3 regions of the Vibrio diabolicus genome follow, and region 1 is predicted to be linked to each of the others. Evidence: predicted binding sites of a transcription regulator. Region 1 holds the regulator's gene; each other region holds the start of a gene.
The links. The regulator PurR, encoded in region 1, represses purine synthesis genes. The targets are predictions, from matches to a motif close to TNANGNAAACGTTTNCNTNA.
Positions count from the first base shown of each region.

Region 2: purT (formate-dependent phosphoribosylglycinamide formyltransferase) is a predicted target of PurR. The motif match lies at 823-842, and genes of this name have one in related genera.
Region 3: FR741_RS09200 (phosphoribosylaminoimidazolesuccinocarboxamide synthase) is a predicted target of PurR. The motif match lies at 1,288-1,307, and genes of this name have one in related genera.

Region 1 covers NZ_CP042451.1:2,139,904-2,142,181, forward strand. Annotated here, with positions in the region: gene torD (molecular chaperone TorD) at 1-48, shown strand, start outside; gene purR (HTH-type transcriptional repressor PurR) at 517-1,521, shown strand; cyclic di-GMP riboswitch class I at 1,807-1,896, shown strand; gene FR741_RS10190 (TfoX/Sxy family DNA transformation protein) at 2,013-2,278, shown strand, end outside.
Region 2 covers NZ_CP042451.1:1,875,244-1,877,521, forward strand. Annotated here, with positions in the region: gene cdd (cytidine deaminase) at 1-762, shown strand, start outside; gene purT (formate-dependent phosphoribosylglycinamide formyltransferase) at 908-2,083, shown strand; gene FR741_RS09040 (thiopurine S-methyltransferase) at 2,156-2,278, opposite strand, start outside.
Region 3 covers NZ_CP042451.1:1,913,149-1,915,426, reverse strand. Annotated here, with positions in the region: gene FR741_RS09200 (phosphoribosylaminoimidazolesuccinocarboxamide synthase) at 68-1,171, opposite strand; gene FR741_RS09195 (SulA-like leucine-rich domain-containing protein) at 1,376-1,768, opposite strand; gene FR741_RS09190 (hypothetical protein) at 2,182-2,278, opposite strand, start outside.

The DNA of each region.
Region 1 (2,278 bases):
TTAGTTGCATTTTGTAAACTAGACAGCGCTTACCTTCTTGGGGAATAATTGCCGCCTATTTTTTTAAGGAGCCCGCCTATCGGGCTTCCTGTATACCTGAAATAACTGAATGTAAGTAAGTTGGGTATATTATTCGTTTGCCTTAACTTAGCTCAAAGACGCTTGGTTATTTAGCAGTCAAAATGTGACTTCAAATACACAAATCTCTTGCTGAAAACATTGCTAGTCAGTCCACATAGGGCTAAAATGTGAGCGCAAACGATTAAATATGATTTATATGTAAACCGCTGAAATATAGCGGTTTTTGTGTTTTTTAACAGGTTGATGGCAATTTCTCATCAGATAGAAAAAAGATAAAATTCATCGACCGATGCTGCTACGTACCCTTTTGTCGTGCTTGGACCAACCGCTGCCGAAACACTTAGCGCCAACCTTAGATTGCTGGGTGTAAAACCATTAGAGCATCAGGTACATCCAACACGACATATTTCAGTAGCTCGATACAGGACACCATTTATGGCCACTATAAAAGACGTTGCTCGCTTAGCCGGCGTTTCCACTACGACAGTTTCGCACGTTATCAATAAAACGCGTTTCGTTGCAGAAGCAACGCAAGAAAAAGTAATGAAAGCCGTGGACGAGTTGAATTACGCGCCAAGTGCGGTTGCACGCAGCCTAAAGTGCAACTCAACTCGTACTATTGGCATGTTAGTAACGCAGTCAACCAACCTATTCTTCTCAGAAGTGATTGACGGGGTTGAGAGCTACTGTTACCGCCAAGGCTACACTCTGATTCTGTGTAATACGGGTGGGATTTACGAAAAACAACGCGATTACATCCGTATGCTGGCTGAAAAACGTGTTGATGGCATCCTAGTGATGTGTTCTGACTTAACCGAAGAGCTTAAAGAGATGCTTGACCGTCATGCCGACATTCCTAAAGTGGTCATGGATTGGGGTCCAGAAAGCTCACAAGCGGACAAGATCATGGATAACTCAGAAGAAGGTGGCTACATCGCAACCAAACATCTGATCGACAATGGCCATACTGATATTGCTTGTCTAAGCGGTCATTTTGAAAAACTTGCTTGCCAAGAGCGCATTGCAGGTTTCCGTCGCGCGATGAGCGAAGCAAACCTAGCTGTAAATGAAGATTGGATCCTTGAAGGTAACTTTGAATGTGATACGGCCGTCTTAGTCGCAGATAAAATTACAGCAATGGACAAACGTCCGACAGCGGTATTCTGTTTTAACGACACAATGGCTTTGGGCTTAATGAGCCGCCTACAACAAAACGGTATCAAAGTTCCTGATGATATTTCAGTGATCGGCTACGACAACATCGAGCTTGCGGAATACTTCTCTCCACCGTTAACCACTATCCACCAACCTAAACGTCGTGTGGGTAAAAATGCGTTCGAGATCCTACTTGAGCGAATCAAAGATAAAGAACACGAAAAGCGAATTTTCGAAATGCAACCTGAGCTTGTAATTCGAAACACCGTGAAGAAAATGAACTAAAATTCGCCAAATATAACGATGTCAAATAAGCGCTCTAAAAGGGCGCTTATTTTTTGTATCTAAATAACTTTTCCCTGACTTAGGTTTGTTAGACAAAAAATCTCGAATCTCTAAGTCTCTGTTTTATATGTAGGTAAATCACACTCGCTCACAACCTCGAGATCATCCCGCCTTATTCTCAAATATGCACAAATATGCGCTTGTCGACACTTTTTATTGAACCAAAATCACACTTTTACGGGTAAAACGTGATGTTAATTCAATATACGAAGTATGCTCATTCTGTCACGCACAGGGCAAACCATTCGAAAGGGTGGGACGCAAAGCCTCCGGCCTGAACCATAGTACTATATGGAAGGTAGCGGGGTTACCGATGGCAAGTGTGCAAGCGATGACTTTACCCTGTAATGACATTGCTTTTGCGCATGTTTGCTACTCTCTCGGACCTGACTTTTGGTGGCGTAATATTAATTACACCGAGATAACAAAACATGGATAAACCGATACTCAAAGACTCTATGAAGCTATTTGAGGCACTTGGTAATATCAAGTCGCGCTCAATGTTTGGTGGCTTCGGACTATTCGCTGATGAAACAATGTTTGCACTAGTTGTAAATAATCAGCTTCATATAAGAGCAGACCAACAAACTTCATCTGACTTCGAGAAACAAGGGCTAAAGCCTTACGTTTATAAAAAACGTGGCTTCCCAGTCGTTACTAAGTACTACGCAATTTCCAACGATTTATGGGAGTCTAG
Region 2 (2,278 bases), 260 kb from region 1:
TCAGCTACCGGTCTATCAGATAAAGAGCTTCGTGTTGCTCTACTTCCTTTTGCCGCAGCATATTCCTATGCTCCTCTTTCTGAATTTTATGTCGGTGCTATCGTTCGTGGTCTCTCAGGTCGCCTTTACTTCGGTGCCAACATGGAATTCTTTGGTGTTCAGTTAGGTCAAACAGTTCACGCTGAGCAGTCTGCAATTAGCCACGCTTGGATGAAAGGTGAACGTGGTATTAAAGATATCACTATTAACTTCAGCCCATGTGGTCACTGCCGTCAGTTCATGAACGAGTTATCTACCGCAAACGAGCTTAAAATTCAGCTCCCAGAACGCGAAGAAAAGTCGCTGCATGAATACCTACCTGAAGCCTTTGGACCAAACGATCTCGGTATCGAATCCGGCTTAATGGCAGAAGTAAAGCATCAGTTCTCATGCGATGATGAAGACACTCTAATTCAAAGCGCTGTTGAAGCGATGAACATGAGCCACTCACCATATACCAACAACTTGAGTGGCTTAGCATTAGAAATGGCTAGCGGCCGTGTATTCCAAGGTGCTTATGCGGAAAATGCGGCGTTTAACCCTAGCTTGCCGCCATTACAAGTTGCGCTGATCCAAGTACTACTTGCGGGTGAAACTTTTGACAATATCAAAGCCGCTGCTCTGGTAGAAAACTCAGAAGGCAAGATCAGTCATTTGGCTGATACGCAATCAACGTTAGAAGCGTTGAATCCAGATATTCCACTTAGTTTTGTCAACGTATAAGCGACAATTTCAGTATAAAAAGCTCTACGGCATGTAGAGCTTTTTTATTGCCTAAAAACCAAAAGCAAACGTTTGCTTTGTCATGAAACTTCAGTATGATCTCCTGCAATTTCTGTCTCACCACTCTATTTTGTAAGGGAACACTATGTTTGGCACTGCAACCAGCGCAAATGCTACCCGTGTATTACTTTTAGGCTCTGGCGAACTCGGTAAAGAAGTCGCAATTGAATGTCAGAGACTTGGTTTAGAAGTGATTGCTTGTGATCGCTATGCTAATGCTCCAGCGATGCAAGTTGCTCACCGTAGTTACGTCATCGATATGTTAGATGGAAGCGCCTTAGAAGAAGTTATTACAAAGGAACAACCTACTTACGTCGTACCTGAAATCGAAGCTATCGCAACCGACAAACTGGTAGAGCTTGAAGAAAAAGGGCTGAATGTTGTTCCAACCGCTAAGGCAACCAAGCTAACAATGAATCGTGAAGGTATCCGACGTTTGGCTGCAGAAGAACTAGAACTGACGACATCACCTTATCGTTTTGCAGATACTTTTGAAGACTTCAAAGCCGCGGTTGAGCATGTAGGCATCCCGTGCGTAGTAAAGCCAGTTATGAGTTCTTCAGGTAAAGGGCAAAGTGTCATCAAGACCGAAGACGACGTAGCAAAAGCATGGGATTACGCACAGGAAGGCGGACGTACGGGGGCAGGTCGCGTGATCGTGGAAGGTTTTATCGACTTCGATTACGAAATCACTTTATTGACCGTCAGAGCCGTTGACGGTGTTCACTTCTGTGCTCCAATTGGCCATCGTCAGGAAGATGGCGACTACCGCGAATCATGGCAACCACAAGCCATGTCAGAAAACGCAGTAAAAGCAGCAGAATACACGGCAGAGAAAGTAGTCAACGCACTCGGTGGCTACGGCATCTTTGGTGTAGAGTTATTTGTTAAAGGCGATAAGGTCATTTTCAATGAGGTCTCTCCTCGCCCACACGATACAGGCATGGTCACTATGATTTCTCAGGAAATGTCAGAGTTTGCTCTCCACGTACGTGCATTTACCGGAATGCCGATTAATAATATCGTACAATATGGTCCATCTGCGTCGGCCGTTATTCTTGGTCAAGGGACTTCTACAAACATTCGCTTTGACAACCTAACCAAAGCCTTAGCTCAACCTCAAACGCAAGTTCGTCTATTCGGCAAGCCAGAAATCGATGGTCGCCGTCGTTTAGGTGTTGTCCTTACGCGACGAAAAACCACCGAAGAGGCCGTTCAAGGTGCTATTGAAAGTGCATCAAAAGTGAATATCACTTATTAAACGAGCTCCAATCGTACAAAAAAACAGCGCAGCTCTAATTGCTGCGCTATTTCGTTTTACAAACCAAAAAAACTATTCACTCTCGATTAGGTACACTTCTTCAGAGAAGCGACTTAAGCCTTTTTTCGCAATTTTAGGATGGCTTTCATCAGCTTCATCTACGTTCAAACAGGTAACTTTGTAACCTGAAAATAA
Region 3 (2,278 bases), 230 kb from region 1:
TACGAAAAAAGTCCGCAAGCTAGTGCGGACTTTTTATTGGAAAGCGTTTAGCAATCTAGCGACAGTGCTAGTCAATCAATCCGTATTCTTTGCTCAGAACTTCGATGATTTCCGCTTTCGGATTCTCACTCAAATGAATCGGCTTGCCTGTAATCTTCTCGGCAATACCAATGTAGGTGCTCGAAATCGCCATCAAAGATTCGACGGGTAAAGCATTATCACGAGCGAGTGCTTCGCGCTCTGGCATACGTTCTTTGTTTAGCAAGATATCTGGGTCAGGGAAGTGGTTAAGTAGGAACTGGCGGAAACCTTCTTTTGAGTTCTCTACGATGTGACCTGCTTGGTACTCTTTAGCATCCCATATACGAGACGAGTCTGGTGTACCCACTTCATCCATGTAAATCAGCTTTTCATTGCCAGCGGCATCATGAACATAACCAAATTCGAATTTGGTATCGACAAAGATTTGGTCGATTTCTTCTAACGCTTGGCTGATAACGTTAAAGCCTTCTTTCAGCAGTTTTTCGTAGAGTGCGATATCGTCGGCACTTGAGAAGTTAAATGCTTCGTAGTTGTCTACGATGTTTTGACGAGTAATATTCACGTCGTCCGCTTCTGGCACACCGGGAATGCCTTTTAGAATGCCTTTTGTGGATGGGGTCATGAGCAACTCTGGCAGTGCTTTGTCTTTTCCTAACCCTTCAGGAAGTTGGATTCCACAAAACTCGCGCTCGCCATTTGCGTAAGCGCGCCACATCGAACCCGTGATGTATTTGCGGCAGATGGCTTCTATTTTTACCGGTTTGGCTTTTTGTACAATCCAAACAAAAGGGTGAGGAATGTCTAGAATATGGCTATCTGCTAAGCCATTTTCTTTGAACAGTTTGAACCAGTGATTAGAAATCGCATTAAGCGCAGCCCCTTTACCAGGGACACCATTAAGACCACCTTCAGCATGCCAAATACAATCGAATGCAGAGATTCGGTCGCTAATCACCATGATAGCCAAAGGCGCATCTGGAGCGACATCGTATCCTTTTTCTTTGATCAGTCGGGCGCTGTCTTCTTCAGTTAACCAGTAAACTGAACGAACTTTTCCGCTATGAACGGGTTTATGGGTGCGAATTGGCAGGTCGTCATTGACGGCAAGTACTTGATTAGCAAGGCTCATTGCGACATTCCTATCATCTTAATCAAACGTCAGAAAGAGAAGATATTCAGCAAAGTTTGGGCGCTGAATAAATCGAATGTGGGCATCATACCAGAACTATTTTAACTCGCCAGAGAAAAAGCAAACGTTTGCTTGTTTTCTTTAATACAAAAAAATGCCCCCTTAAAAAGGAGGCGAGATGCAGGATGGATAACGTCGAACTTATTAGTGGTACTTATTAACTCTGCCTTCGACGAAAAAGACTTCACACTGATAGCGCTGCGCCATGTCGCGCAACATAGATTGATTCATAAGTGCAATTTTATTTGATGCAACAACAGCACTGGCATTGCCTGATCGGATGGCTTTGATCACGATCTCGACTTCTGAAAGCTGTTGAGAAGGCTTCATTTGAATCACGTTTCTACAGCAAATATTAGAAGCAGTGAGTTGTTCAAAGTCAGGGCGAGGGCAGTCTGCTGTAAACAAAATCCATTGTTTCTGCTGCGATAAAACAGCCAGCTTAGATAGAAGCTGATCCGAAACGGCCATGGGCTGAGTTGCTTGTGCCAATACGTTGTAACGAGAGTATGTATGAGATTGACTTTGTAACTGCATCTTACTGTTCCTTTATACATGCTGTATGTGTATACAGTAGTTTGTTTTGGCGACCTGATCAACCCGTTTCTCAAAAGCTATTTGCGGTTTTTTGAGAAGAAAATAAAAAGATTATATTTTAAGTGTTTGAATTTATTTGATTATTTTTCATTTCTGATATGTCTAACATCAATTTAAAAATGTGAGATGAGTAGCAAATTGGACGAGATACATACAGGGGGTCACTACTGTATATACAGGTGTTTTTTCACGGGCAGTGGTTTGTATACAGTAGGAGAGGGGCTGATAACCGATGCGACATGCTATGTAGGATAGGAGGGAATACGAGATAGAGATTGGAAATAGGGCTTGGCCGATCAAAAAAGCGCCTTAAAAGGCGCTTTTGAAAATCAGTTCCGTTGATTCCGTCTTGCTTAGCTCGCTCGTTGCAAGCGTTCGCGCATTTGCAATTCGCCTTGGTTAAATAGGCGCACGTCGATTTTTGCCATGTCGTAACAAGCTTTACATGAG